Linked DNA regions of Silvibacterium dinghuense. The protein of the gene in region 2 interacts with the protein of the main gene of each other region in a pairwise test. Links are inferred from orthologs where the notes say so. Each region holds a gene or a part of one and is shown on either strand. Other genes may lie near its edges. The genes, in order: ESZ00_RS14555 and ESZ00_RS13750.

The links.
Region 1: the proteins of ESZ00_RS13750 (region 2) and ESZ00_RS14555 interact in binary tests that used the Escherichia coli proteins (3 or more experiments, as listed by UniProt). The link is inferred for Silvibacterium dinghuense from one-to-one orthologs.

What each region holds. Positions count from the first base shown.
Region 1 is NZ_SDMK01000003.1:125,289-136,454, reverse strand. What follows is about bases 139-3,129. They hold ESZ00_RS14555 (penicillin-binding transpeptidase domain-containing protein), read left to right. Parts: upstream 139-441; coding sequence 442-2,817; downstream 2,818-3,129. Other genes in these bases: ESZ00_RS14550 (UDP-N-acetylmuramoyl-L-alanyl-D-glutamate--2,6-diaminopimelate ligase), read left to right, coding at 2,825-3,129; ESZ00_RS14560 (cell division protein FtsL), read left to right, coding at 139-270. Outside these bases: more of ESZ00_RS14560, read left to right, coding at 1-138; more of ESZ00_RS14550, read left to right, coding at 3,130-4,375; ESZ00_RS14545 (UDP-N-acetylmuramoyl-tripeptide--D-alanyl-D-alanine ligase), read left to right, coding at 4,372-5,748; ESZ00_RS14540 (amidase), read right to left, coding at 5,764-7,164; ESZ00_RS14535 (CRTAC1 family protein), read right to left, coding at 7,161-10,595; ESZ00_RS14530 (polysaccharide biosynthesis protein), read left to right, coding at 10,640-11,166. UniProt on the Escherichia coli protein: Essential cell division protein that catalyzes cross-linking of the peptidoglycan cell wall at the division septum. Required for localization of FtsN.
Region 2 is NZ_SDMK01000002.1:1,087,488-1,104,174, reverse strand. What follows is about bases 7,808-10,938. They hold ESZ00_RS13750 (PBP1A family penicillin-binding protein), read left to right. Parts: upstream 7,808-8,150; coding sequence 8,151-10,727; downstream 10,728-10,938. Also shown: ESZ00_RS13770 (efflux RND transporter permease subunit), read left to right, coding at 1-2,718; ESZ00_RS13765 (efflux transporter outer membrane subunit), read left to right, coding at 2,745-4,307; ESZ00_RS13760 (proline--tRNA ligase), read right to left, coding at 4,390-6,141; ESZ00_RS13755 (sensor histidine kinase), read right to left, coding at 6,263-7,564; ESZ00_RS13745 (outer membrane beta-barrel protein), read left to right, coding at 10,952-11,647; ESZ00_RS13740 (VWA domain-containing protein), read right to left, coding at 11,641-12,582; ESZ00_RS13735 (molybdenum cofactor biosynthesis protein), read right to left, coding at 12,600-13,313; ESZ00_RS13730 (thioredoxin family protein), read right to left, coding at 13,421-13,864; ESZ00_RS13725 (FUSC family protein), read left to right, coding at 13,997-15,157; ESZ00_RS13720 (hypothetical protein), read right to left, coding at 15,185-15,565; ESZ00_RS13715 (mechanosensitive ion channel family protein), read left to right, coding at 15,641-16,657. UniProt on the Escherichia coli protein: Cell wall formation. Synthesis of cross-linked peptidoglycan from the lipid intermediates.

The DNA.
Region 1 (11,166 bases), on a different replicon or contig from region 2:
ATGACGTACGGCTGGCAGCACCTCAGCTCCATCGAGTACGGTTATCGCATCGAGAGCGAGAAGCAGCAGCTGCAGCAGCTCGAGGAGCAGAACCTCCAGCTTCGTCTTTCCGAGGCCGATCTTGGCGATCCGGCCCGCATTGACCAGATGGCGCGTCAGCTCGGTCTCACCGCGCCGCAGCCCGGCCAGGTGGTTCGTCCCGATGCGGTTGCCGATCCGAACGCGCCCGCGCTGGCCGAGGCCACGCCGATGCTTCCGGTGATGCGCTAGGACTGGCCGTCCAGGCCTTTCGCCTTCGGCTGCTTCGTGCAGGGCGGATCGCCTGCGGCCTCCGCTCCCTTGGGTCGCGAGCTGGGATGCTGCGAATGGGCATCTTGACCGGTCGAGATTTAGGGCACCCAGGAATGGGATTGAGATAATGATGCTTCACCTGTTCCTGCCATGAACCGTCCGTCTTTTACGCCAGTACAGCCCGTATCGAAGGCCGGTGTCGTCACGCCGATGCGGCGCATGCGGGTGCTCAATGTGCTGGTGTTTCTCAGCTTCTGGTGCCTGATCATCTGCTTTCGCCTGGTGTGGCTGCAGGTTTTTCAGCATCACGAATGGGTAGAGCGGGCTGCACGGCAGCAGCAGCGTACCTTCGAGGTGGCGCCGCGCCGCGGCATTCTTTACGATCGCAATCTGCATGAGCTGGCCATGACGGTGCTGGCCGATTCGATTTTCGCCGTGCCGACGGAAGTGGGCAACGACAAGGCCGCCGAGGCCACGGCGCTGGCTGCGGTGGTGCACACCGATCCTACCGATACCTTCACTTCCGGCGCGCAGATACTTGCCCGGCTGAATGCCTCGCGGAACTTCGCGTGGATTGCGCGCAAGCAGGACCCGGCGGTGATTGCGAAGGTGAAGGCGCTGGATCTCAAGGGCGTCTACACGGTCAAGGAGTTCAAGCGTTTTTACCCCAACAACGATATCGCCGCGCAGGTGCTTGGGTATGTCGGTATCGATGACAACGGGCTTGGAGGTCTCGAGGAGAATTTCGACGAGGATCTCCACGGCACGCCGGGCCGCATGTACACGAATGTCGATGCGCGGCGCCATCGCCTGGGCAGTGAAGAGCGCGAGCCGCTTCCGGGTGAGAACCTGGTTCTGACTATCGACGAAAACATTCAGTACATGGCCGAGCGTGCGCTCGAGCACAATATGGAACGCACTCACGCGAAGGTCGGTACGGTGGTCGTGCAGGACCCGCATACCGGGCAGATTCTTGCGCTGGCGGTGCGGCCGACGTTCGATCCGAACGATTTTCGCCATGCCACGACCGACCTGCTGCGCGATCACGCGGTGAGCGATGTGTATGAGCCGGGTTCGACGTTCAAGCTGGTTACCTATTCGGCCGCGCTCGAAGAGCACGTGGCTACGCCGGATGGGATGGTGGACTGCGGCGGTGGACAGATCAATGTTGCGGGACGCATCGTGCACGATGCTCCCGGCGAGCATTTCGGGAACATTACCGTGGCCAAGGCCCTGGCCGAGTCGAGCGACGTGGCGGCCATCCGCCTGGCGCAGCGCATGGGCGCCGAGCGGTTCTACCAGTACATCAAGGCATTCGGTTTCGGCGACAGGACCGGCATCGAGCTTCCGGATGAGACGCGCGGCCTGTTGAAGCCGGTGCGCAAGTGGAATCCGACGACCATCGGTTCTATCCCCATGGGACAGGAAGTGGCGGTGACGCCGATTCAGCTCATCACCATGGCTTCGACGATTGCCAATGGGGGCGTCTATTTGCCGCCGCATATCCTGATGCAGAGCACCAACGATGTGAAGGGCGATGGCAAGCTGCAGCCTGCGACCTTCCATCCTGAAACGGAGCTGCCGAATCCGCTGCCGGATGGCTCACACCGCGTGATTTCGACGCTGACGGCGGCGCAGATGCGCAAGATGATGGAAGGCGTGGTGGAGTTCGGCACCGGACACCTCACGACCCAGCTCAATGGCTATAGCGCAGCGGGCAAGACCGGCACCGCGCAGAAGATCGATCCGCGCACGCACACTTATTCGAAGACGAACTTTGTCGCATCGTTTGTGGGCTTTGCGCCGGTGAACAATCCGGCGGTGACGATTGCGGTCATCACCGATTCTCCGGACCACAGCATGCACTTCGGCGCCGAGGCCAGCGGTCCTGTTTTTCAGGAGCTGGCGCAGGAGATTCTCGAATACCTTGGCGTTCCGCACGATCAGCCGCTGAGGACGCCGGTGCAGATCGCCAAGGCGGATAGCGCCGCGAAGGCCGTGGACGATGCGCCGCAGGATAACGCCGACGATCTGGATTCGTTGTTTGCCGAGGTCAACAATCTTCCGGCGAATGATCCGCTGCGCTCTTCGCCGGCCGACGGCACGCGTGCTCCTGTTTCGAAGCACGACCTCGATCAGCAGGCTGCCGGCTTGACTCCGCCTGCGCCGGTTGTGCCCGGTCAGCCTGCTGCGCCTCTTATCGATCCGAAGATTCTTGAGGCCAAGCGCGAGCAGGACAAGGAAGAGTCTGCCAAAGAGGTTGCGGATAGCAGGGCGAGTCAGCAGCCGCTCCAGGCGCCATCGTCCACCAGCTCTACTCCGGGTGGAGGCGTGATGGTGGCCTCCGGCAAGAAGGTTGCCGTGCCCTCGTTTGTCGGTGAGCCGGTGCGCAAGGTGATCGAGCAGGCGGGCAGCATCGGCATCACCGTGAAGGTGCTGGGCAGCGGTATTGCGCGCGAGCAGGCTCCCGCGCCCGGAACCATGGTCCCGGAAGGTACCTCCGTGGTGGTGCGCTTCGGGCGCTGATGCGCCTGTGCAGCACGCAGCCGCGCGGATCGCTACAATCATCTCCAGTATGACCTTCGACGACGTCCTCGCCGGCATTCCACTTCTCGATCGTGGCGGTCAGAACCCGCTTCTCCGCGGCATGGAGTACGATTCGCGCCGCATTCCGCCCGGTGGCCTCTTCGTCGCCATGCAGGGCGAAACGACGGACGGCAATCGCTATATTCCGAAAGCGCTTGAGCTGGGCGCCGCGGCTATCCTTACGGATTCTGCCGAAGCCTTTGCCGGGCTGCGCCGCGATCATCCCGAGACTGCGGCAGCCCTCATCGCGCATGGGCGCAATGCGCTCGCTCTGGCCTCGGCGAATTTTTATGCCCATCCGGAGCGTGCGCTGAAGCTCAGCGGTGTGACCGGAACCAATGGCAAGACGACGACTGCCTTTCTGCTCGACGCGATTCTGAATCATGCCGGGCGTAAGACGGTGCTGGTGGGCACGATCGAATATCACGTTGCGGGGAGCGTTCGTCCTTCGCCGCACACCACGCCCGAGTCGCGCGATCTCTACGAGCTGTTGCGTGAAGGTGTGGATGCAGGAGCGAGCGAAACGGTGATGGAGGTTTCCTCACATGCGCTCGAGCAGGGCCGTGTTTTTGCCGTGCCGTACGATGTTGCGATTTTCACGAACCTCACCCGCGACCATCTCGACTTTCATGGCACGATGGAGAACTACTTCGCGGCGAAACGCCGTCTTTTCGATGGCTCTCTGACGGAGGCTCCACGCGTGGCTGTCGTCAATATCGACGATCCGTATGGGGTTCGGCTCGGAGCTGCCGCGCGTGAGGCCGGCGCGCAGACTTACTCGTATGGACTTGCGTCCGGAGATTTTCACGCCTCGGATGTGGAGATGAAACCCTCCGGCATGCGCTTCACGCTGCACTCTCCTGCCGGGAGCATCGCTATCGCAACGCGGCTTACGGGCCAGGTGAATGTCTACAACCTGCTCGCTGCCTGCGCGGCTGCATTTGCGCGCGATCTTTCTCTGCAGCAGATTCAGGCTGGAATCGCTTCGCTCGAGTGCGTGCCAGGCCGCTTCCAGACTGTGGATCGCGGACAACCCTTCACCGTGGTTGTCGACTACGCTCACACCGACGATGCGCTGCGCAACCTCACTGCCCTGGCGCGCGCATTTGTGACATCGAGCGGAGGCCGCGTGCTCACGCTCTTCGGCTGCGGTGGCGATCGCGACTGCGCCAAGCGTCCGCTGATGGGACGGGCTGCCGGCGAAGGCAGCGATTTTGTCATTCTTACTTCGGACAATCCCCGCAGCGAAGAGCCATCGGCCATCATCGCGGACGCGCTCCCCGGTCTTGAGGCGACGGGGACGACATTTGCCGTTGAACCTGATCGCGCTGCTGCGATTTCGCTTGCGCTGCGCGAAGCGCGTGCCGGCGATATTGTTCTGCTTGCCGGCAAAGGGCACGAGAAGACACAGACCATAGGAGCTCACGTGATTCCGTTCGATGATGCCGCTGTCGCAGCAGCCGCTCTTGAAACCCTGCAGGAAGAGGTGCGCGCATGAACCTGGAACTTCACCAGGCCGCACAGTGGTGCAGCGCGGAATTGCATGGGCATACGCCGCACGCCAGCGTGATCACCGGCTACTCCATCGACTCGCGCACCATCCAGCCGGGCGATCTCTTTTTTGCCGTGAAGGGCGACCGTTTTGATGGGCACGCATTTGTGGCCGCGGCTTTCGCTGCTGGCGCTATCGGGGCAGTGGTCGCCTCGAAGCAGCTTGGCCACCTGGGCAGCGTGTCCGGTCCGCTGCTCGCGGTAGAAGATCCTCTTGTTGCCCTGCAGCAGTTGGCTGCGGCGGTGCGGCGCCATTGGGGCAAGCGCGTCGTCGGCGTTACCGGGTCGGCCGGAAAAACTACGACGAAAGAGGCGATTGCCGCGGTGTTGGGTGCGCGTTTCGCTGTCCTCAAATCGCAGGGCAATCTCAATAACGGTTTCGGCCTGCCTCTGCAGCTTTTGAAGCTCCAGCCGGAGCACGAGGTCGCGGTTATTGAGATGGGCATGTCCGCTGCCGGTGAGATTGCCGCGCTGGCGCGCATCGCCGCGCCCGAGTGGGGTGTGGTCACGAATGTGGGCAATGCGCACGCGGAGTTTTTTCCGGACGGCATTGCCGGTGTGGCTCGCGCCAAGTATGAGCTGATCCAGTCGCTGCCGCACCAGGGCATCGCATTTTTGAACTGCGACGATCACTATGTTTCGCAATTCGGACGCGACTTCAAGGGCGCCGTGGTCTACTTCGGGTACGGTCCCTGCGCCGATCCGCGCGCTACCGCTGTCGAGCCGCTCGGCATCGATGGTCTTCGTGTCTCGGTGCTCGCGGGGCAGGAGACGGCGTCGCTGCATCTGCATCTGCCGGGTGAGCACAATGTTTCGAATGCGCTTGCGGCCATCGCCGTGGGGATTGCAGCGGGCATCCCTCTCGAAGCCTGCTGCCGGGCTCTTGAGGCGTTGCTGCCGGATGAGAAGCGCGGGCGCGCTGTTTCTGTGCGCGGCGCGACCATTATCAACGACAGTTACAATTCGAACCCTGAAGCTCTGAAGGCCATGATTGCGACCCTGGCTACGGTCCCGGTGGGGGAGGGGGGACGCCGCATTCTGGTTGCAGGCGAAATGCTCGAACTGGGTGCGCAGGCAGCGGCGCTCCACACGGCCTGCGGCGCGCGTGCCGTTCAAGAGAAGATCGATATTGTGCTCGGCGTGCGGGGAGCGGCTGCTCATATCGTCGAAGAAGTCGCAAAGCGTGGCCGGGAGGCCCATTTCTTTGCAACTCCCGAAGAGGCCGGTGCGTGGCTCCACGAGCATCTCCAGCCTGGGGATGTAGTTCTGTTGAAGGCTTCGCGCGGAGTACGCCTCGAGCGTCTCCTCGATGTTTTGTAGCTGTCGCAGTTACGATTACGGCGCGGCAGGGTAGACGAGCGGCGGCGGCCGGTATCCAAAGGCCCGATCGACGCACCCTGCTACGGTGAGGACAAGCTCGTCTTCAAACGGACGGCCCGCAATCTGCACTCCGATCGGCAGTCCATTGCGGGACTGGCTGACCGGCACGACCGCGGCGGGCGCGGCCAGCAGGTTGAACCACTGGGTGTAACGCATCGCGTCGAGATACTGCACCGGCTGGCCATCGATCTTCCACTCGCGCTCTCCATGCCGGAATGCGGGCACTGAACACGCCGGCAGCAGCAGGATGGGGTATTCGCGCATTTCTGCCAGCAGCTTTCCGCGCACCTCATCGCATTGCGCCCAGGCATCCAGCAGTTGTGTCGCCGTGAGCGGCGGCGCCTCGCCGGAAAGGTGCAAAAACTCGCGAAAGATGGGGCTGAGCTCTGCCTGGCGGCCTGCGATGGCCGGCGCATAGAACATGGCGCCGCATTGCATGAAGAATTTCCACCACAGTTGCCGCGCCTCTTCGAGAGCGGCCGGGCGAAAGGGCTCCACATGAAAGCCTTGCGCTTCGAGGGACTGCACGGCGGCTCGCACAGCCTCGCGCGTCTCTTCCGTCACGGGAGTCAGGCCATCCTCTTCCAGCCAGCCGATCCGTACCTGCTTTGCGGATTCGATCGACATCTCACGCAACGATAGCGGCGGGCTCGCCGGATCGAGGCGATCCTGTTCGGCGAGTGCTTCGAAGAGCAAGGCGACGTCGCCGATGGTGCGCGCCATGGGACCGACTGCGCCGAGGATGGAAAATGGTCCGATACATGGCGGTGTATGTCCGCGCCCGGGGACGCGTCCCGGTGTGGGCTTCAATGCGCTGATGCCGCAGAAGTGCGCGGGCACGCGCACCGAGCCGCCGCTGTCGCTGCCCAGGCCTCCGGCGGACATGCCCGCTGCAATGGCTGCGGCTTCGCCGCCGCTCGAGCCGCCTGCCGAGTGATCGAGGCTCCATGGATTCCGCGTCTTGCCGTAGAGAAGGTTGTCGGTCTCATACGCCATGAGGAATTCGGGGCAGTTTGTTGTGCCGAGAAGCGTCGCGCCGGCGGAGCGCAGACGGGCCACGGCTTCGGCATCCTGCTCTGCGACGTCGCCGCGGAGCAGCGCGCTTCCAATCTCGCAGCGATAGCCGGCGATGGGCACTGTCGCCTTCGAGCTGAGGCAGAGTCCGGCGAGTGGACCGCTCGCGCCTCGTTTCGCCTGCTCGCGCACGCGCCCGGCATCAAATTCGATGAAGGCTCCAAGCGCATTATTCCATTGCCCGATCTGACGGATATGTTCTTCGGCGAGTTCGATGGACGATATTTTACGCGCGCGCAGCATGGCCAGCTGTTCGCGGGCCGAGAGAAATGTCACCGTCATGGTTGCGTATCCGGTTCCGACTTGACCGGCGTGTAATCGAACTGGAAGTGCTGCAGCCGGTCTCCGGACTCGAAGCGATCATCCCAGTTCAGCAGGTAGCGCAGTGTCTCCGGCGTCTCAGGATAATGCTCGGACTTCGGATACGGATAGCTGCTCTCTTCGTGGAAGGGAAGCTGTGCCACGCTGAAGGGCATCGCTTCGTAGAAATCCATGTCCTTCACAAAACCATTCGCATAGAAGAAGTAGTCGCGCTTCCAGTGCGGCGGCAACGGCGGCAGAGATGAGGCTGCAAACTCCGCATCGATCTCTTCGCCGCTGCCGAAGATGACGTACCGGTTATCGGCCGCGGCCAGCAAGGGAGTCACGCTGCCGTAGTGTGTGTATGGGCCGCGCTGCCATTCGAAGGGGCCTGTCTGGCTGATCTTCTCGTAGTTGTAGGTGAGGTCGCCCGGGGTTGCGCCCTCGATCTGCTGCGGGTAGCCGCGGAAGGCGAGGTGCGCCATTCCCAGCGGTAGCTCTGTCTGCCGCATCGGCACACTCTGCGAGGGACCATTGTCTACCAGCGCCTGGTCCCAGTAGATCTGCAGATTCGTGGTGAGGCGGACCTTTGTCGCGCCTGCGGGCAACTTGCCGGTGAGATCGACGACGATGGTGCGTGGCAGACCCGCAGGAAAGCCCATGTCGTCGATGATCCGCTTCCAGCTGCCGTCCGGCATCTGCGCTTCGAGATACGGCGATACCGGCTTGAGGCCGGCCTGCCACGCGGCATACATCGAGCTTGCGCTGAAGTACTCGATATAGCCATGCAGGAAGAGCCGCAGCGGGTTTGCAGGAGACCATGTGCCGAGATCGAGCGTGAGCGTGTGCATGTTGGCGTAGCCTGCGTAGCTCAGGTTGGTGAAGTCGCGCACATACTGATGATCGCGCCTGGCGAGCAGCGGCAGTACGTCGTGCCCATGATCGTCCCAGGCTCCGGCAAGCGGCCGTGTCTGAGCAGAGGCCGCGACAGCCTTGCCCGATGCGAAGGGTGATTCGTCGAGGAAGCGCTCGTCCGGATAGACCTCGGTGCCTTCGGGATGATCGATGGCCACGAGCCGCAGCTGATCGATGTAGTTGATCTCCTCCATCGGCTCGCCGAAGCGCAGGCTCAGGTAGCCGTTGCGGGCTTTGAGCTGCGAGCCCTCCACTTTAATCCATTCATCCGGATCGGCCTGGTTGGTCGCGGTTGGAGAGACCCAGTGTCCGACGACGGCTGCGCCGATCACGTCGGCAACGAACTGGTACTTTGTGCCATCCCATGCGAAAAGCACCGGGCACGAGCTGCCGCGCCGATCCAATTCCTTGAGCTCAAGAGGTTTCGCCGCTGAGATATCGATCTCGTCCTGCGGCACGCCGGTCGGCCACAGGAGGCGCACCACGTCTACCTGCTGGCTCTGTCCGAGCCCGGCCAGAATTTCCGTCGCACCCTGGCTCAGATAGCCTGCTCCGCCGGTGATCTCGAATTTCTGCTTCTGTCCGTTCGAGAAGACCTCAACTTTTGTACCGATGGCTGTCTTGTTGTCCGCGAGCCCGGTCAGTGCAATCCGCAGGGAGTGATTTTTGTTGCCGCCGATATTTTTCAGCGCGATCACGGAGCCATCCGCCTGCGTCACGATCAGGTCTGCGGCCCCGTCTCCGTCGATGTCATCCGCGATCAGTGCGCGCGGATTGTTCAGCTTCAGCTTGCTGGCGCCTACGGCATCGCTGACGTCTTCGAATCCCTGTGGACCGCGATTTCTGAAGACACGCAGCTCTGCGCCAGAGGAGGTTTCGACGATCGCGGCAAGATCCATCCAGCCATCGTTGTCGATGTCGATCGGCGTCAGGCCCCAGGCAGCAGTCGCATCCTTGAGAGGGAGCGGCACCCGTTCGAAGGCGTTGCCTCCGTTATTGCGCCACAGGCTCAGCCCTGGAGAGCCGGCATGCGAAACGGCTACGTCCATCCAGCCGTCTTTGTCGAAATCGAAGACGGCGAGGCCGCGCGATGCGGCGAGCGCGGGCTCGGCATAGAGCGGGAGGGGCAGGAATTTTCCTTCGCGTTGATTCAGGTAGATCGTCGGCGCGGCATCTTCGCCTGCGACCAGCAAATCTACGGCGCGGTCATTGTTGATGTCGGAGAGCGTGGCACCCGCAGTTGTCTTTGTGCCTGCAAGTCCGGTGGGCGCGGTCCATTCTGTAAAGGTCGAGTTGCCGTTGTTGCGCCATAGCACGCTTGGGCCACTGTTCTCTTTGGCTGCGCCGGTCACCAGCAGGTCCACGTCGCCGTCGTGATCGAAGTCGAGGAAGAGCACGCCGGCTGGGCGATTGAGCTGGCGGATGCCTGCTTTTTCCGTCGCGTCCTCAAAGTGTCCGTTCCCGGTGTTGTGATAGAGGACGACCCGATCGGTGAAGGCAATTGCGAGGTCGGGCTGCCCGTCTGCATCGTAGTCGCCGACAGCGCAGGCGACGGCGTCTCCGCTGGCTGTGAGTCCGGTCTGCGCGGCGGGAAGCTCAGTGTAGCCGCTCGCCGAGGGAGTGAAGACACGCAACGCCTGCGAGCCGCTGCCGAGCACCAGAAGATTGGCTCGTCCGCTGTCTTTTGTCGGCAGCAGGCATGCGCCCGCGGCGTGTCCGGCGCCAGGGTTGCTCTGTGGCTGGACAATGGTTTCCGGCTTCAGCGTGACGGGGATCATTGCGCCCGGCGTTACCGGAGGCGCCAGCATGTCTTCGACAGTTGCGTAGTGGCCCTGTTCTCCGTAAGCCGCGCTCAGAGGGCTCGAAATCTTATTCTGCGTGAGCTGCTGAAAGCGCTTCAGGTGCTCGCGGGAACCGGGTGTGTCGCCGAGGCGCTGCAAGGCGCGCGCGAGTCCGAACTGTGCCGAGGCATGGATCGGATTCCGCTCGATCGCAGCTTCATACTCCTGCCTGGCGTGCGCGTAATCACCCAGGCTGAGGTAAAACGAGCCGAGAAAGTAGTGGGCGTCCGCATCCTTCGGATCGAGCGTTACTACATGCTGCATGTCATCGATGGCCTGCCTGGGATTGCCGGCATCGAGGTGCGCCAGCGCCAGCGCGTACCATGCGCGCGGGTTCTTCGCGTCGATTTTTGCCGCCGCTTCGAGAGCGGTTTCGGCCTCCGGCAGTTTTTGCAGGTAAAGCAGCGCTATTCCCTTGTTCAATACTGGAATTGCGGTCTGCGTATCTGCGGTGTGCGCGGCCTCAAATTTTGCGAGAGCCTTCTCGGTGAACTGCTGGTTCATCAGCGCTACGCCCACGTTATTGAGCCGCGAGGCTGCAAGCGATGGAGCGTCCTGGGCGAAGGCCATGGGCGCGCTGCTCGCGCAGAGGAGCAGGCAGAAAGAGGAGGCCAGGCAAAGCGTGGCGCGGCGGATGAGCAATTTGTGCGCGAACATCGTCGGGGCCAATTATAGAAGAGCAAAACGATAGACTGAGAGCGATGCCAGATCCTTGTGACAGCCGCTGGAATGCCCTTTTTCGCTCGATGGAACTCGAGTCCCTGCCGCCCATCGACCGGGCTCTGATCGAGAACAGGCGCGTGCTGGTTACCGGTGCAGGCGGTTCCATCGGCTCCGCGCTTGTCCGCCAGGCAGCCTCGCTCGCGCCCCGGGATCTGGTGCTGCTTGAGGCCTCGGAGCAGGGCCTGTTTCAGCTTACTCAGGATCTCGAGGCGGCATACACGGCGGTGCTAGGCAGTGTGTGCGATGAAAAGCTGCTGCGTGAGCTTTTCGAGTTCCACCGCTTCGATGTGGTGCTGCATGCGGCGGCTTTCAAGCATGTGCCGCTGCTGGAATCGCAGGCTTTCGCTGCCATCGCCAACAACGCTCTCGGCACAAGAGCGCTGGTTCGTGTGGCAGCAGAGGCGGGCACGCCGCGCTTTGTCCTGCTTTCCACCGACAAGGCGGTAGAGCCTGTGAGCATGCTTGGCGTCTCGAAACGTATTGCGGAGCTTGTGACCCTGGCGGC
Region 2 (16,687 bases):
GGCAATCCGACTTATCGCAAGGTCAACCCCGCCGATGCTCCGATCATGATCATCGGTCTTACCTCTGATGTGTATGACCGCTCGAAGCTCTACGACGAAGCTTCGACAGTCATGATGCAGAAGCTCTCGCAGATTCAGGGCGTGGGGCAGGTAGTGGTAGGTGGCGGCGCGCTGCCCTCGGTGCGTGTCGAGGCCAATCCCACCCTGCTCAACAGCTATGGCATCACGCTGACGCAGATACAGAGCACCCTGAGCACGGAAAACTCACAGCTGGCACGCGGGCAGATCATCAACGCCGCGAACACGGCCGATATCACCGTCAATGGCCAGATCGGCCATGCCTCGGACTACAAGCCGCTGATTGTCGGCTATAAGAATGGCGCTGCCGTTCATCTGTCAGATGTCGCCGAGGTTGTCGACTCGACCGAGAATATCCGCAATGCCGGCTACCTCAACGGCAAGCTGGCCATCCCGCTCATCATCTTCCGCCAGCCGGGCGCAAACATCATCCAGACAGTCGACCGCATTCGCACGCAGCTGCCGTTTCTGAAGGCGACTATTCCGGCTGGCGTCGACATGACGGTGGTGATGGACCGCACGACGACCATCCGCGCTTCAGTGAATGATGTTGAGCGCAGCCTGATCCTTTCGATCATCCTGGTTGTCGTGGTGGTCTTTGTCTTCCTGCGCAGCCCCCGCGCCACGCTGATTCCCTCGGTGGCTGTGCCGGTTTCGCTCATCGGAACCTTCGCGGTGATGTACCTCTTCGGCTACTCACTCGACAATCTCTCGCTGATGGCCCTCACCATCTCGACCGGCTTCGTCGTCGATGACGCCATTGTGGTGATGGAGAACATCACCCGCCATCTCGAAGATGGCATGGAGCCATTTGAGGCGGCACTCAAAGGTGCAAAGGAGATCAGCTTCACGGTCTTCTCCATCAGCATGTCGCTGGTCGCGGTCTTTATCCCCATTTTGTTGATGGGGGGCATCGTCGGCCGGCTCTTCCGCGAATTTGCAGTTACGCTCTCGACGGCCATCCTGGTGTCGATGATCATTTCGATCACCACCACACCGGCCATGTGCGCGCATCTACTCAGGGCGCATGGAGAGAAGGAACACGGCCGCCTCTATCGCTTCAGCGAAAGCGTCTTTGATGGCATTCTGCACGGCTACCGTGGCAGCCTGCGCTGGGTGCTTCGGAATCCCGGCCTGGTGCTGGTTATCCTCATCATGGTCGTGGGCCTGAATGTCGTCACCCTGATCAAGGTGCCCAAGGGCTTCTTCCCGCAGCAGGATACCGGCGCGCTCGTCGGTGGCGTCCAGGGACCGCAGGATGCTTCGTTCCCGGTGATGGACAACTCCGTGAAAGCGCTGGTGAAGACCATCAAGGCCGATCCTGCCGTGAACAATGTCATCGGCTATGTTGGCAGCGGCAACGGAGGCTTCATCTACGTTGCTCTCAAGCCGCTCGACGAGCGTAAGGTCAGCGCTGAGCAGGTGATCGATCGTCTGCGCCCCAAGTTGAATCGTCTGCCCGTCGCATCGATGTTTCTGCAGGCTGCGCAGGATTTGCGCATCGGCGGACGCAGCTCGAATGCGCTCTACCAGTACACGCTGCAGGCGGACAGTCTCGACGATCTTAAGAAGTGGGCGCCGAAGCTCAAGGAAGAGATCGCCAAGCTGCCGGGCTTGCAGGATGTAAATACGGACTATCAGAATGCAGGCCTGTCCGAGTATCTGACCTATGACCGCGCGACTGCTGCCCGCCTTGGCGCCAGCGCTTCATCGCTCGATAACGATCTGTATGCGGCTTACGGTCAGCAGCTGGTCTCGCTCATCTACACGCAGCTGAACCAGTACTACGTCGTCCTCGAAGTTGCTCCGCAATACTGGCAGTCGCCTGCGGCTCTCAACAAGACGTATATTTACACCGGCGAAGGCATGACGCCCATCTCTGCGATGGTGCATGCGAATACGCAAACGACGCCGATATCCGTGGCACATACAGGCGTGTTTCCGTCGGCCACGATCTCCTTCAATCTTGCTCCCGGTATCTCGATGGGGCAGGCAACGGAGGAGGTGACCGCACTGCAGGACAGGCTGGGTATGCCGGCGACGATTCGCGGTTTCTTCTCCGGATCGCTGCAGGCATTTCAGGCGTCCCTGTCGAGTGAGCCGATGCTCATCATCACCGCGATCCTGGCCGTCTACATCGTCCTTGGCATCCTCTATGAGAGCCTCATCCATCCGTTGACGATTCTCTCCACGCTGCCCTCGGCCAGTATCGGCGCGGTGCTCGCGCTGATGCTCTTCGGCTCCGAACTGGATGTGATTTCGATTATCGGTATCATCCTGCTGATCGGTATCGTGAAGAAGAATGCCATCATGATGATCGACTTTGCGTTGCAGGCCGAGCGGGAGCAGGGCATGAAGACCGAAGATGCGATCTTCGAGGCCTGCATGCTGCGCTTCCGGCCGATTCTGATGACCACGATGGCCGCGCTCTTCGGCGCGCTTCCGCTGGCATTTGGAACCGGTACTGGTTCGGAGCTGCGCCGTCCTCTTGGCATTACGATTGTCGGCGGTCTGATCATGAGCCAGCTGCTGACGCTCTACACCACTCCGGTGGTCTACCTGTTCCTCGACCGTGCCCGGCTTCGCGTGCTCGGAAAGAGCCATGACACCTTCAATCCCGAGGGAGAAGTCGCCTTATGACATCGCCCCGCAAAATGAGACCCAGCATGAATCGCAATGATGCCGCCGGCTCCCTGTTGGCGGGCCTAGCCCGGGTTTGTCGCCCGGCTGCCCGAACGACAGCGGCTGTTGCCGCCACACTTTCGCTCCTGCTCTCCGGTTGTATGCCCGGTCCGAAGTACCAGCGTCCCACCGCGCCTGCCGCTACCGCGCCGGCCTACAAGGAGTCGTCGGCAAACTTCCAGGATGCGGACGGCTGGAAGGTGGCTCGCCCGGAAGACGCCATGCTGAAGGGCAAATGGTGGGAGATCTATCAGCAGCCCGAGTTAAATGCGCTCGAAGAGCAGCTGAATATCAATAATCAGACGATCAAAGAGTATTTTGAGAACCTGATGGCAGCGCGGGCGCTGATCCGCGAGACCAAGGCTCAATACTGGCCGACTGTCACTGTTGGCCCTTCGTGGAGCCGTGCCAAGAGCTCAGGAAACCTCGGCAAGTCGTCCACTGCGAATGCGGGCAGCACCTCTTCTACCTGGGCCATGCCGCTCGATGTCTCCTGGACCCCCGACTTCTTTGGCAAGATTCGCAGCCAGGTACGCGAGGAGCAATATGCCGCGCAGGTTTCGGCGGCCGATCTCGAAAATGAAAAGCTCGTCGAAGAGGCCAGCCTCGCTGAGTACTACTTCGAGCTGCGCGGACAGGATGCGCTGCAGAAGGTGCTGGATGATACCGTCGTCGCGGATCAGAAGGCGCTCGATCTGACCCGCCATCTCTACGAGACTGGGATCGACGATTATTCGACTGTGGTCACCGCCGAGGCTACGCTCAAGGCAGCGCAGTCTTCCCAGTTGAACCTCGGTGTGGCGCGCGCGCAGTACGAGCACGCGATCGCGATGCTCATCGGCAAACCGGCTACGGACTTTGCCATGCCGGTAAAGGGGCTGCTGGCTGCGCCTCCGCCGATTCCGATCGGTCTGCCCTCGCAGCTCCTTCAGCGGCGTCCTGACATCGCTGCTGCGGAGCGCACGCTGGCCGAAGCGAATGCCACAATCGGCATTGGCTACGGGGCATTTTTCCCGGATGTGACACTCTCGGCGGAAGGCGGTTTCGAAGCCTCGCAGTTCCAGCACTGGTTCGATTGGCCGAGCCGCTTCTGGTCGATTGGGCCGTCGCTCTCCGAGACTCTGTTCAACGGCGGAGAGTATCGCGCCGCGCTCCAGCAATATACCGCGATCTATAACGGTGACGTCGCCACCTATCGGCAGACGGTGCTTACCGCCTTCCAGCAGGTGGAGGATTATCTCGCCGCGACCCGTATTCTGTCGCAGCAGGTTATTCGTCAGCAAGAAGCCGTCGATGCCGAGCAGAAGTATCTCGATCTCGAACTGAGCCGTTACCAGAACGGCCTTGATCCCTATATCGACGTGACCACAGCCCAGACCACGCTGCTCTCCGATCAGCAGACACTGGCAACGCTCCAGGTCGATGAATCGGTCGCTTCGATCGAGCTGATTCAGGCTCTCGGCGGTGGTTGGGATGTATCGCAGCTTCCCACGCCGAACCAGCTCAGTGCGAAGCCTGCCAAGACCGATTACGTACGCGAAAAGTAGCCGCAGCAGCAATAAAAGCACGAAGGGCGCCGCAAATCTGCGGCGCCCTTCGTGCTTTTATGAAAATAAGAAATCGTGGCGGTTACGAAATCAGCGTCTTGAGTGTCGCTACTACATCGGCGACAGCCACTTCCTCGCTGGTAGCCTTTGCGCGCGTCACCAGTTCCACCGTGCCCTCGGCAATCTTCTTGCCAACAGTCACGCGATAGGGGATACCGACCAGGTCAGCGTCCTTGAATTTCACGCCAGCGCGTTCATCGCGATCGTCGAGCAGCACGTCGAAGCCCGCGGCCTCAAGCTCCGCAGCGATCTTGGTGCCGGCATCCATCACCGCTTCGTCCTTGATGTTGGTCACCGTCACCACCACCTCGAACGGGGCGATGGACGGCGGCAGCCAGAAGCCGTTCTCATCGTTGTTCTGTTCAATCGACGAGGTGAGGATGCGCTCGATGCCGATGCCGTAGCTGCCCATGATCGGCGTGACTTCCTTGCCGTTCGGGTCGAGCACGCGCGCGCCCATGCTCTCGGAGTACTTGTAGCCGAGCTTGAAGATGTGTCCGATCTCGACCGCCTTCGCGACCTTGAGCGGCGTGCCGCATTGCGGGCAGCCTTCGCCCTCGGCCACGTTGCGAATGTCGGCAAGCACGGTCCATGTGAAGTCGCGCCCCGGCGTGATATTGCGGAAGTGATAGTCGAGCTTGTTCGCGCCACCGACCAGGTTCTTGCGGTTCTCGAGGCCGAGATCGACGATCACGTTCACGCCGCCATCATGCAGGGTCTTCGCGACCTTCAGCCCAATCGGTCCAAGATAACCCGCGGGCCCGGAGAAGTATGTCTCCAGTTCCTCGGCGTTCATGGTACGCAGCTCGCTGGCCCCGGCGACGCCGGTTAGCTTGGTTTCGTTGACGAAGTGATCGCCGCGCAGGAAGGCCACGAGCGGTACCCACTTTGTCTCCTTGCCCTCGCGAATCTCGGCCATGTAGGCGACTGTCTTGATGTCCGAGGCTGGATCGATCTGGAAGAACTCGGCAACGTCAGCAATAGCAGCCTTGCCCGGCGTGTGCACCAGCTCAGGCGTGCCGTCCCCGGTCGGCTCCATCTCGGTCACAGCGCCCAGTTTCGAGGTTGCCTTCTCCATGTTGGCCGCGTAGTGGCAGTTCGGGCAGCTGGCGATCAGGTCCTCACCGGCATCGGTGTAGACCATGAACTCCTGCGACTGCGAGCCGCCCATTGCGCCCGAGTCCGCCTCGACCGCGACGAAAGACAGTCCACAGCGCGAGAAGATCTTGCGATACACCGCATCATGCAAATCGAAGCTCTTGTCGAGCCCGGCTGCGTCGATGTCGAAGGAGTAGCTGTCCTTCATAATGAACTGGCGCACGCGCAAAAGGCCTGACTTTGGCCTGGGCTCGTCACGGAACTTGGTCTGAATCTGGTACCAGATCTGGGGCAGCTGCTTGTAGCTGCGCAGCTCTTTGCGGGCGATGTCCGTCATCACCTCTTCATGCGTCATGCCCAGGCAGAGCCATGCACCCTTGCGGTCCTGCAGGCGAAACATATTCTGCCCCATCGTTGTCCAGCGCCCGCTCTGCTCCCACACGTCCGAGGGCATGATGCCGGGGAGCAGGAACTCCTGCCCGATGGCGTTCATCTCCTCCCGCACGATCCCGATGATCTTCTGGATCGACCGGTTCCCGAAGAACAGGTAGGAGTAGATGCCCGCGCCCAGCTGCCGCACATAGCCGGCACGCAGCAGAAACTTATGGCTGGCGACTTCGGCGTCCGCCGGAGCCTCACGAAGAGTCGGTACAAAAAGCTTGGACCAGCGATGCATGAACGAACAGCTATCTTTCCCGCCGCTGCGAGGAAAATCCTCTCGCAGCAAAACGAATCGTAGAGTCTGGTTGGAGCCTTTATTGTAGCTGCCCGGCTGGATCGCGGGCAGTGCGGAGCCCTTACGAAGCTCTGACCGCCTCGGCAATCATGGGCTCAGGCTTGGCGAGCGTCTCCCGCTCGACCGGGGAGAAGGGAATCCAGATATTGAAGACTGTTCCATGCAGGTGAGACTCTCCCGCGGTGCGCGAGCGGACCAGGATGCATCCCCCATGCCGCTCGACCATCGAGCGAACCAGCCATAATCCCACTCCCGTACCTTCCGGGCCCTTTGTTGTGAAAAACAGCGTGAAGAGCCGTGAACGGTGAGACGGAGCAATGCCGGGACCGGTGTCGGCGATGGTAATCGAATATCCAGCCATACTGCGGCTGCTTCCGGTGCGTGTGCTCCTGGACGTATCTCCCGACATATGAAGATGGCGTGGCTGCGTCCGCACGTATACGGTCCCACCATGACCGAGAGCTGCGGCTGCATTTTGCACCAGATTGATCAGGATTTGGCGTATATCGGCTGCATAGCCTTGGATCGGCATGCCGCGGCGTAGCCGCGTATGCAACTGAATCCCTCGCATCGCCAGATCGGTTCGCTGTAGCTCCAATACGGTGCTGGCCAGTTCTTCGAGGTAAACATCGCTGGGGTTGGGAGAGGGGTCGGGACGAAAGAGCGACAGCATGTTTCCGGCAATGCCATTTGCCCGTTCCAGTTCTGCGCGCGCTGTCTGCAATATCGCCGCCAAATCGGCCGGCAAACGCGGGTCGGTTGCCGCCAGGTAGTTGAGGTTGGCCGCTGTCTCTAGCGGGTTACGGATCTCATGGCTGATTGCGGCGGTCAGGCGTCCGGCCACGGCAAGTTTTTCTGAAGCCACCAGGGTGGTCAGAGCCTGTTCCCGCTCTCGTTGTGTCGTCAGGAGTACTTTCAGGAATTGGCGAATACTCTCTGCGAGCCGTGGAGCCGTGATCGTAAAGAGAATCGCTGTGGGCACCGAAGCCACCGCACAGATGACTTTTACCGTGGCGGAGAGCGGATATACCGGCACCCAGACGGTCACGATCTCCATGATGTGGGTCGCTCCGCAGGCGACGATGAAAGTGCCGAAGGAGAAGAAGATCCAGAGGTAGCTACGGATGGCCGTAACCTGCCTGAGCCGAAAGGCGACCCAGAACAGTCCAGCAAAAATAATGGCGTATGAGGCGCCGATAAGGCCGTCGCTTATCGTATTGGTCCATACCAGGCCGGGGCTGGCCAGGTAGCAGAACCGGTGTGGAACATAGCGTGCAGAAAAGAGCGCGGGAACCGCTCCGGAGCGGATGACGATCGCGGCTGCACAAAGACCGGCCAAGACAGCGGCAAGAAATTTCTTCAATATGTTCACCAGGCCCGGGGCTATCTCTGATAAGGACGTGGGATCGAAGCTTCCGAGCGCTGCCTGCGAGAACAGAGTACACCAGAGTGCCCGATCTTTTATCCGCCCTTCTATCCTCAGATACATTCCGCAGATATATCCCATAATGGGATGAACTTACAGGCAGATGTAACATCCCCGGAGTACTTCGAGAGGAGCAGAGATTTTCGCTAGTGAGCGCTTGCTTTAGCGCTCCACGGGCGAGTTTTCTCGTGCGCATCGTTGCCTGCATGGCTGCTGGAGTCTTCGTAATCTTTCACGGTGCCCGAAGGGTAAAACCCAACCGCTGCCGTTGCAGAAGTGAGCACACCCTTGCGCGAACCTTTTGCTGAGCGCGCACGTATCCTCTCTTTTTTGCATCCGAACCGTCAGAGATTCCAGGTGCAGGCATGGAAATCTCGGCCCAAAGCGGTCCGAATCCGGGTACATTTCCCCTTCTGTCCACGAAGCCGGTGGGAATCGATAGAATGCAGAGAGAGAACATCGCTTGGCAGTAAAAATCAAATTCGCTGCGCCTGGGGCGCAATCCGGAATAGGGAAGTCCTGGTTGACGCGCAGAATTCTTCTTGTTGTGGGAGCAGTCGCCGCCATTTGTATCGTCTTCTTCGGCGTCGTCTTTGCTTTTTACTACCATAAATATCAGCACATTGTGGATGACCGGCTGGCTAAGCCGCTCTTTGCCAACACGGCGAAGATCTATGCTGCGCCCACCGAACTGCGTCCGGGCCAGAAGTACACCGTGCAGTACATCGAGCAGCAGCTGCGCAGCGCCGGCTATTCGATAGACGGCGAAGGCTCGGCCTCGCCGATGGGCACCTTCACCGCCGGTGCGGAAAGCATCACCATCCACCCGGGTCCGCAGTCGTTTCATGCGCCGGACTCGGCCACGGTCACCTTTGACAGCGGAGCGATCAGCCAGATCACCGGCAGCAACGGCCAGCAGCTCGCCGCCTATGAGCTCGAGCCGCTGCTCGTAACAGATCTTTCTGACCAGAATCGCGCCAAGCGGCGCCTGGTGACCTACGACGAGCTTCCCCAGACACTGGTGCATGCGGTCACCTCAATCGAGGACCGCCGCTTCTTCGAGCATGGCGGCGTCGATTACTACAGCATCCTCGGATGGACCTGGCACGATCTTCGCGGCGACCGGCGCTATGCCGGCGGCGCCTCCACGCTGACCATGCAGCTGGCGAAGATTATGTTTCTCTCCCCGGAACGCACTTTTTCGCGCAAGTTCCGCCAGGTGCTCATCACCTTCCAGCTGGAGAACCATTACTCAAAGCAGAAGATCTTCGAGATCTACGCCAACCAGGTTCCCCTGGGACAGCGCGGCAGCTTTTCGATCAACGGTTTTGGCGAAGCCGCGCAGGCTTACTTCGGCAAGGATGTCCGCCAGCTGACACTCCCCGAGTGCGCGCTGCTTGCCGGACTCATCCAGAGTCCGAGCCGCCTCAATCCTTACCGCCATGCCGAGCGGGCGATCTCCCGGCGCAATGTGGTTCTCGACGCAATGGTCGAGACCGGCGCGATCACCAAGACGCAGGCCGAAGAGGCCAAAGCCACACCCTTGCACCTTGTTCCTGGTGCCGTGGATGCCGGCGAAGCCCCGTATTTTGTAGATCTTGTCCGCGATCAGCTCTCTCAGCGGCTCAACGATGCGGATTACAACCAGCAGGGATTGCGTATTTACACCTCGCTCGATCCCGATCTCCAGCGTGCGGCCACCGAGGCCGTGAACGAGGAGATGAAGAATGTCGATGAGCAGGTGGAGCGCCTCCATGAGCGCCGCGTCAAGGCGGGGGATGAATCGCCCATCGTTTATCCGCAGGTGGCGTTGATTGCACTCAATCCTCACACCGGCCAGATTTTGGCTCTTGTCGGGGGCCGCAATTACGGCTCCAGCCAGTACAACCATGCCGTGGCTCATCGTCCAACAGGCTCCATCTTCAAGCCGTTTGTCTTTGCCGCGGCCTTCAATACCAGCCTGGCTGGAGCGCAGCTTACGAACTCGGACGGAGTGAGTGCAACCTTCACGCCGGTGACTACGCTCAACGATGAGCAGACCACCTTTACCTTTGCCGGCAACCAGACCTACACGCCCAAGGATTTCGAAGGCAAATACATGGGTGAGGTGACGGCACGCACGGCACTCGAGTTTTCATTGAATAATGCGACCATCTCTCTGGCAGAGATGGTGGGCTACAACAATGTTGCCTCGCTGGCGCGCGATGCCGGCATCAAGTCCGCTCGCGGCACACCAGCCATGGCGATTGGCGCCTATGACGCCACGCCCCTCGAGATGGCCGGTGCCTACACGGTCTTCGCCAACGGCGGCGTCAAGATCGATCCCTGGATGGTCGCTTCAGTGCGGAATCCCAACGGTGATCCGGTCGCCGATTACACGCCGACGACCAAGCCGATCCTCGATCCCCGTTCGGCTTTCCTGACCACCGCCCTGATGGAAGACGTCATCAACCACGGCACTGCGGCGGGTGTCCGCTTACAGGGTTTCCGGGCTCCGGCTGCAGGCAAGACCGGTACCTCGCATGACGCCTGGTTCGCAGGTTTCACCTCGAATCTGCTCACCATTGTTTGGGTTGGGAATGATGATTATTCGGATATCAAGATCGAAGGCGCGCATGCTGCAGCCCCTATCTGGGCTGACTTCATGAAGCGCGCCATCGCTTTGCCCGAATACTCCGATACCAAGGATTTCGTTCCGCCTTCAGGGGTTACGCAGGTTACGCTCGACAAGGCAACCAACCTGATCGCCGATGCGAGCTGCTCGGAAGCGGACTATACGGCGTACTTTCTCGATGGCACCCAGCCGACAGACACCTGCGACCACGCAAACGGCGATCAGCGGAATATCTTCCAGCGCATTTTTGGTCTTGGAGAGAAACCGGCTGCGCCTCCCAGTACGCCCGGGGCACAGCCTGTGGCCTCTCAGCCGGCCACTCCGGTTCCTGCCGGGCAGCCTCAGCCGGCAGCGCAGGCTCCGGTTCCTGCTGTCGATGACAAGCCGAAAAAGAAGCCTGGTTTCTTCCGCCGCCTCTTTGGCGGAGGGAAAAAGGATAATGACGATCAGAGCAACCAGCCGGCCCAGCCATCTACACCTCAGTAATGGCTGCGGTCCGGACTTACTTCTCATGTAAGTCCCTGATTGCGGGTCACCTCCCAGAAAAGTAATACCAATTCAATAAACCTTGATGACTAACTACTCTGTTACGCGCATACCAACGGGGGACGCGTGGGGAAGCGGTTTCAAGTACCGTGAGCGAGGATGTAAATAATTTGTTGTAGCCGACCGCTGTCAAGTTGTGCGGCTGGGCCTTGCGAGGTCTTGAAGTGAAAAGGTTCGTTCTGTTTTCTGTTCTTGGTACGGTACTTACGCTTGTTCCCGCTCTCCGCGCGGAAGAACCCCTTCCCGATTACACCCCCACCTCTCCCATCAAGAATCCACTCTCCAACCATCGTTGGGAGGTGTATGGCGGTATTGCCTATAAGCCTTTTCAGGCGGGCCCGGGAGATGGCCACACGTCAACCATGTGGGGTTTCAACGGCGAGGCGGCGCGCTTCTTTAATGAGCACTGGGCGATTGCAGCGACCGGCCGCGGCGTCTATGGCACGGCTCACCCCGATCCGAACTCTTATGGCTTTACCAAGCCGCCTGTTACGGAATACATGTACATGGGTGGTCCTGAATACCGCTATGCGCGCAACGAGCACCTGAATCTCTCGCTGCATGCCTTTTTCGGCGCGGGCTATAACCAGATCAATGGAAGTCTGAGGCTCAAATCCGGCGAGTACATCGATCCAGAGCTCGTAGGGCTTTACAAGGATGAGCCTGCATTCGTCAGCTCGTTTGGTGGAGCCGCTGACTTTGCCGTGACCAACCACTGGGCGATTCGCCTGGAGCCCGAAGCGGTGCTGGACGATTTCACCCACTCGGACAATACCGGCGGCATGGCTGTGCACTTCGGTGCGTCGGCCGGTGTGGTCTATCGTTTTCATACGATTACCCGGAAGCGGGCCAGCTACTGATTCGCAGCGTAATAGCCCGTACGGTTACGCACGACGTACGGGCTGCTCTGCGCGGGCGGCTTGGTCAGCGTGACATTGATCGCGCGAAACTGCCCGTCGGCAATACGCCGCGTAGGATAGTAGCCCAGCAGATATTGTGTTCTCAGGTCTTCTGAGACCTTCTGGAAGATTGCTTCCAGATCCCCTTCCTGGGCGTAGTAATACTTGCCGCCTGTCTGTTCGGAGAGGGTGATCATGGCGTGCTCACCAGCCGTGTCTCGTCCGGCATCGGCCAGGATCGGCAGATCGATAATGCTGTAGACCATGACCTCGCCGCGCAGCGCCTCTTCCAGCGCCTGTGCATAATCTGTGCCTTTTACCGTGTTGCCGCCGTCGGAGATCAGCACCAGCACCTTCCGTCCGTGGCGGTTCGCCAGGCTTTGTGAGGCAAGATAGACCGCGTTGTAAAGCGCTGTTGCCGGTCCCGTGGACAGGTTATCGAGCCCGTTATCGATGCGGTGCAGGTTATTGGTGAAGGGCACGACTTCGCGCACATCGGAATTGAAATCGATCAGGTCCAGCTGATCGACAGGCCGCAGCAGTGCGCGCACAAAATGGTGAGCAGCGGTCTTTTCTATATCGAGATCCTTGTGCACGCTACCACTGGTATCGATTGCCAGCACGATAGACAGCGGCATCTCTGTATCCCGCTCGAAGTACGCGATTTTCTGCGGATGCCCATCCTCCGTAAGCGCAAAATCTGTTTTTTCGAGGCCCGGTACCGGCGCTCCGTTGGTATCTGTGACGGTGACAAACACATTCACCAGCCGGACATTCACCTGGATAGGAGGCAGAGGGGAACTCTGCGGCGGGGCAGAGACCTCGGGGACAGCCTGGGCCAGCGCATAGACCGTGCCCAGCACGCATGCCAGCACTGCGGCGCAGCTTCGGGTCAAGTGGAGCGCCGGACACCTCATGACTGTCCTGCCGGAGGAGTGGAATGCAGAGCGATACCTTCGGGGAAAGGATCGCCATCCGCCCAGACCGCACCGTCCGTGAAGTACTCCTTCTTCCAGATCGGTACTGTCTTTTTCAAGGTATCGATCAGCCAGCGGCAGGCATCGAAAGCCGCTGCCCGATGGGCAGAAGCCGCTACGATGAGGACGCTGGTTTCCCCAATCGCCAAACGGCCCAGGCGATGCACAAGGGCAACCTGGCGGACGCCAAAGCGTGACCGCGCTTCGGCTGCAAGAGCGCGCATCTGGCTCAGAGCCATCTCTTCGTAGGCTTCGTAATCGAGGTAGAGCGTCTGGCGTCCACGGGTATGGTTGCGCACAATGCCGTCGAAGACGGTAATCGCACCGTCGGCTCCGGACTTCAATCCGGAGATCAAAGACTGGGCATCGATGCGGTCACGGGTCAGCAGAATCACGTCGCCGGGCTCGCTGCCGCCGCTGACCGGAGGCAGCAATGCAACCTCATCGCCATCCTCAAGGATGTGCTCCGCTCCGGTATATTCCTGATTCACCGCGACGGCGAGCGAGGGCAGAATCTGTGCCGATCCGGGGAGCATGCTCCAGCGGGCAAGAAGATCCGCTACCGTGCTGCCCGCTGCAATCTCCAGCTCGCCGCTGCTATGAGGAAAGAGGTCTTTCAGAACACCGAAGAGGAGGAGGCGGACACGCATGCAGGTTTCAGGATACTCATAGATAGACGCGCATTCTCCTCTCTCTGTCCAGGCAGTTGTAACAATCGATCCCTCGACGGGTATTTTGCTGCTCGATCCGGGCTTTTTTAGCGGACAGCGGCAGCAGCGTCACGCAGCCAGTGGGTCATCTGATCAGCGCCGACCAGCCCGGCCTGCTGGTGCACAAGTCGGCCTTCGGCAAAGACCGCGAAATTGGGGATACCGCGGACGTTATAGCGTGCTGCCAGCTGAGGATGCGCTTCGGTATCCACTTTGAGCACTATGGCTTGACCGGCCATCTGCCTGGCTGTTTCCGCCACATGCGGAGCCGCCATGCGGCATGGGCCGCACCATTCTGCCCAGAAATCGACCAGCACCGGGACGCGCGCCTTGTTTACCACTTCATCGAACAGCGTTATGTCGGCGGCAATAGCCTGGCGTGTGGGCGGCAGCGGAGCTTTACAGCTTCCGCAGCGCCCTGTGTCCGCCAGATGCTCAACCGGAATTCTGTTTTTTGCACCACACTGTCCGCACGTTTCGATGATGGGCATACTCTCTCTTTTCTTCCGGCGAATCCGCGGATTCGCCCGTCTTTTGCATCTATTAAGTAAGATGCGGATGGCACCGTGGCGGGTTCAGTGGGGTGTCCGGCTGCCGGGCTTCGTGCCATCCTAGAAGAGAAGATGTCCTCGACTCCAGTCAGCAATTCCATCAATCCTGAGACGCAGACGCATTCTGTCCCTGCTTATATGCAGGATGTCCTGGTATTTGACTGGAAGAAGCAGACCTTCGCTGCCGATCTCATTTTTGTCGTCCCGGTTGCGCTGTGCCTGGTGATCGGCATGCTGGCAGGACATCCGGGCGCGGCTTTGATCGCCGGTGGTGGCGCGGCGACGGTAGGATTTGGCTCCAAGCAGCAGATCGATCAATCACGCCTGCTGCCCATGATCCTTGCCTCATTCGGCATCGCCTTTTCGAGCTTCATCGGCATGATTGCCGGTCACGAGAACAGCATCCTCGTGCCGCTTGCGGCGCTCTGGGGATTCGGTTACGGCATGCTGACCAGCCGCGAAGGCGGCTATGGATGGGTTGGACAGCAGTGTGTCACCACTCTGCTTGTCGGTTCCGCTTTTCCGTTTACCGCGCATGCTGCGTTGATCCGTGCCCTGCTGCTGCTGGCTGGTGGCAGCGTTCAGGTGCTGTGCTCCACCCTTTTGCTCCAGCTATGGAGCCAGCTGCGCCAGGACCTGGTCCGGATGGGGCATTATGTTCGCGCCGAGCGTGAGGCCTTGCGCACCATGGTCGTCGAGCTCTCTGCACACCTCAGAACGGGGCGGATCACCAATTCCGTGGTCCCGTATGCCCTGCGGCTGATGGTTACGCTCGGCGTAAGCACGGAAATCTACCGCCGGCTGCATTTCTCCAGCGGCTACTGGATTCCGATGACCGCCATGCTGGTACTGAAGCCGGGGCTTGCGGATACAGCCAGCCGCGCCATCGCGCGCACCGTCGGCACCATTGCCGGCGCTTACCTGTTGTCTGTCGCTATTGGCTGGTGGCAGCCATCCCTGACATGGATCGTGGTCTGCTGCATCCTGTTTGCGTGGCTTGCTTACGCAACCATGAACATCAACTATGCACTTTTCACCGTCTGTATCACCGGATACATCGTCTTCCTGCTCTCGCTGGCCTCTACGCCGAGTGACGTGATCGCGCATCGCCGGGCTCTTTGTACCGCGATCGGCGGAGCGCTCGCACTTTCCGTCCGGCTGATCGTGCTCTATCGCCGGAAGCGGTTTTTCTCGCTCCATGTCAGCCAGGAGCCTGCGAATACTCAGGCCTGAGCCGGGTAGCAGGCTCGGAGCCGAAGCTTACTGGCCGTCACGCATCTTCTCCTTGACCGCTTTGGCCAGTTTTTCGATCTCTTCCGCCTTTTTCACCACATCGATCGAGAGCTGGTCCTTGTTGCTCTTGTCGACCTCTGCTTTGAGCTCCTGGGCAAGAGCCAGCAGCTGTGTCGTGTCATCTACAATGCGCTGCTGGCGTTCGGAATTCCGCCGTTTCGCCAGCTTTTCTGCCATCTCCTGCTCGATCATGCTGCTGTCGGTATTCGAGCTGCTCCCCATGTGCACGGTCGAAGTGGAGGAGATAGGCGGTGTGGTCTGATCCTGTTGCTGCCCGCCGGCCGTTCCCGCTGCCACAAGGAAGACGACTGCCCAGCATCCTATTGCATCGAACAGTTTGGCTCGCATCCCCGCCTCCAGACTGATGGTGATTTGTGTCGTGGCGATTCGAAGTTGCGTTCATTATAGGAATAGGAATTTGTAATGCATCCCTTTACTCAACCACTTTCCGCACTTGCGTCCTCTCCGCGCGGATTCTTTGATTCGCTGAACACGGAGTGGCTTGGCGACCTGCAGGAGTTCCTGCACAGCGTGTTGCCGAAGGTTCTGGTGACCGCCCTCGGGGCCTGGATTCTTACCAGGGTGCTCCGGACCGTCACCAACCGCGTGGCAAAGCTGGCTGAATTGCATGCAGCGCAAGGCACAGGCAATGTGGCCCAGGTCAAAACACTCACCTCGGTCATCCGTGCTACCGGTGTCGGTATTATCACCTTCATCGCCGCGCTCGAAATTCTGCCTCTGCTCGGCTTCAATCTGCAGCCAATCCTTGCCTCGGCCGGTGTCGCCGGCGTCGCCATCGGTCTGGCGGCACAGACGATCGTCAAGGACGGTCTGAACGGTATCCTCATTCTTCTTGAAAATCAGTATGGTATCGGGGATATCGTTCGCATCGCTGGGGTCTCCGGGACGGTGGAGGCCATGTCTCTGCGTAAAACCATGCTCCGCGATAGCGACGGCACGCTCTATGTCGTACCGAACTCGCAGATCACCATCGTGGCCAACCAGACCCGCGACTTCTCTGTGGCGACTATCAATGTTTCGGTCGATTACTCCGCCAATCCTGACGATGTGATGAAGCTGCTCAAGGAGGTAGCCATGGGCGTGCGCAACGATCCTGCGTATAAAGATGTTTATCTGGCCGATCCTACTCTCCTCGGCGTCGACGCCATCAAGGGGTCGCAGGTGATCTATCCCGTCCAGTTGCGTACCAAAGCCAACCAGCAGTGGGTCCCGATGCGCGAAACCCAGCGCCGCATCCGTATCGCCTTGGCCGAGCACGGTATGCTTCCTGGTGATCCGCTTCGCGTCTTCTCCGCCAATCCAGGCGATATCCCGGTTGGAGCCGCTGCCGGCCACGCGTTAGCGCCTCCAGCCAAGAAAATCGATCCCACATCTGCCAAGCCGAACGAGATCAACCCCTTTACCGGCGAAGGGCTATAAGCCGGAACGCGCAGGCCTGCCCTGCGCGTT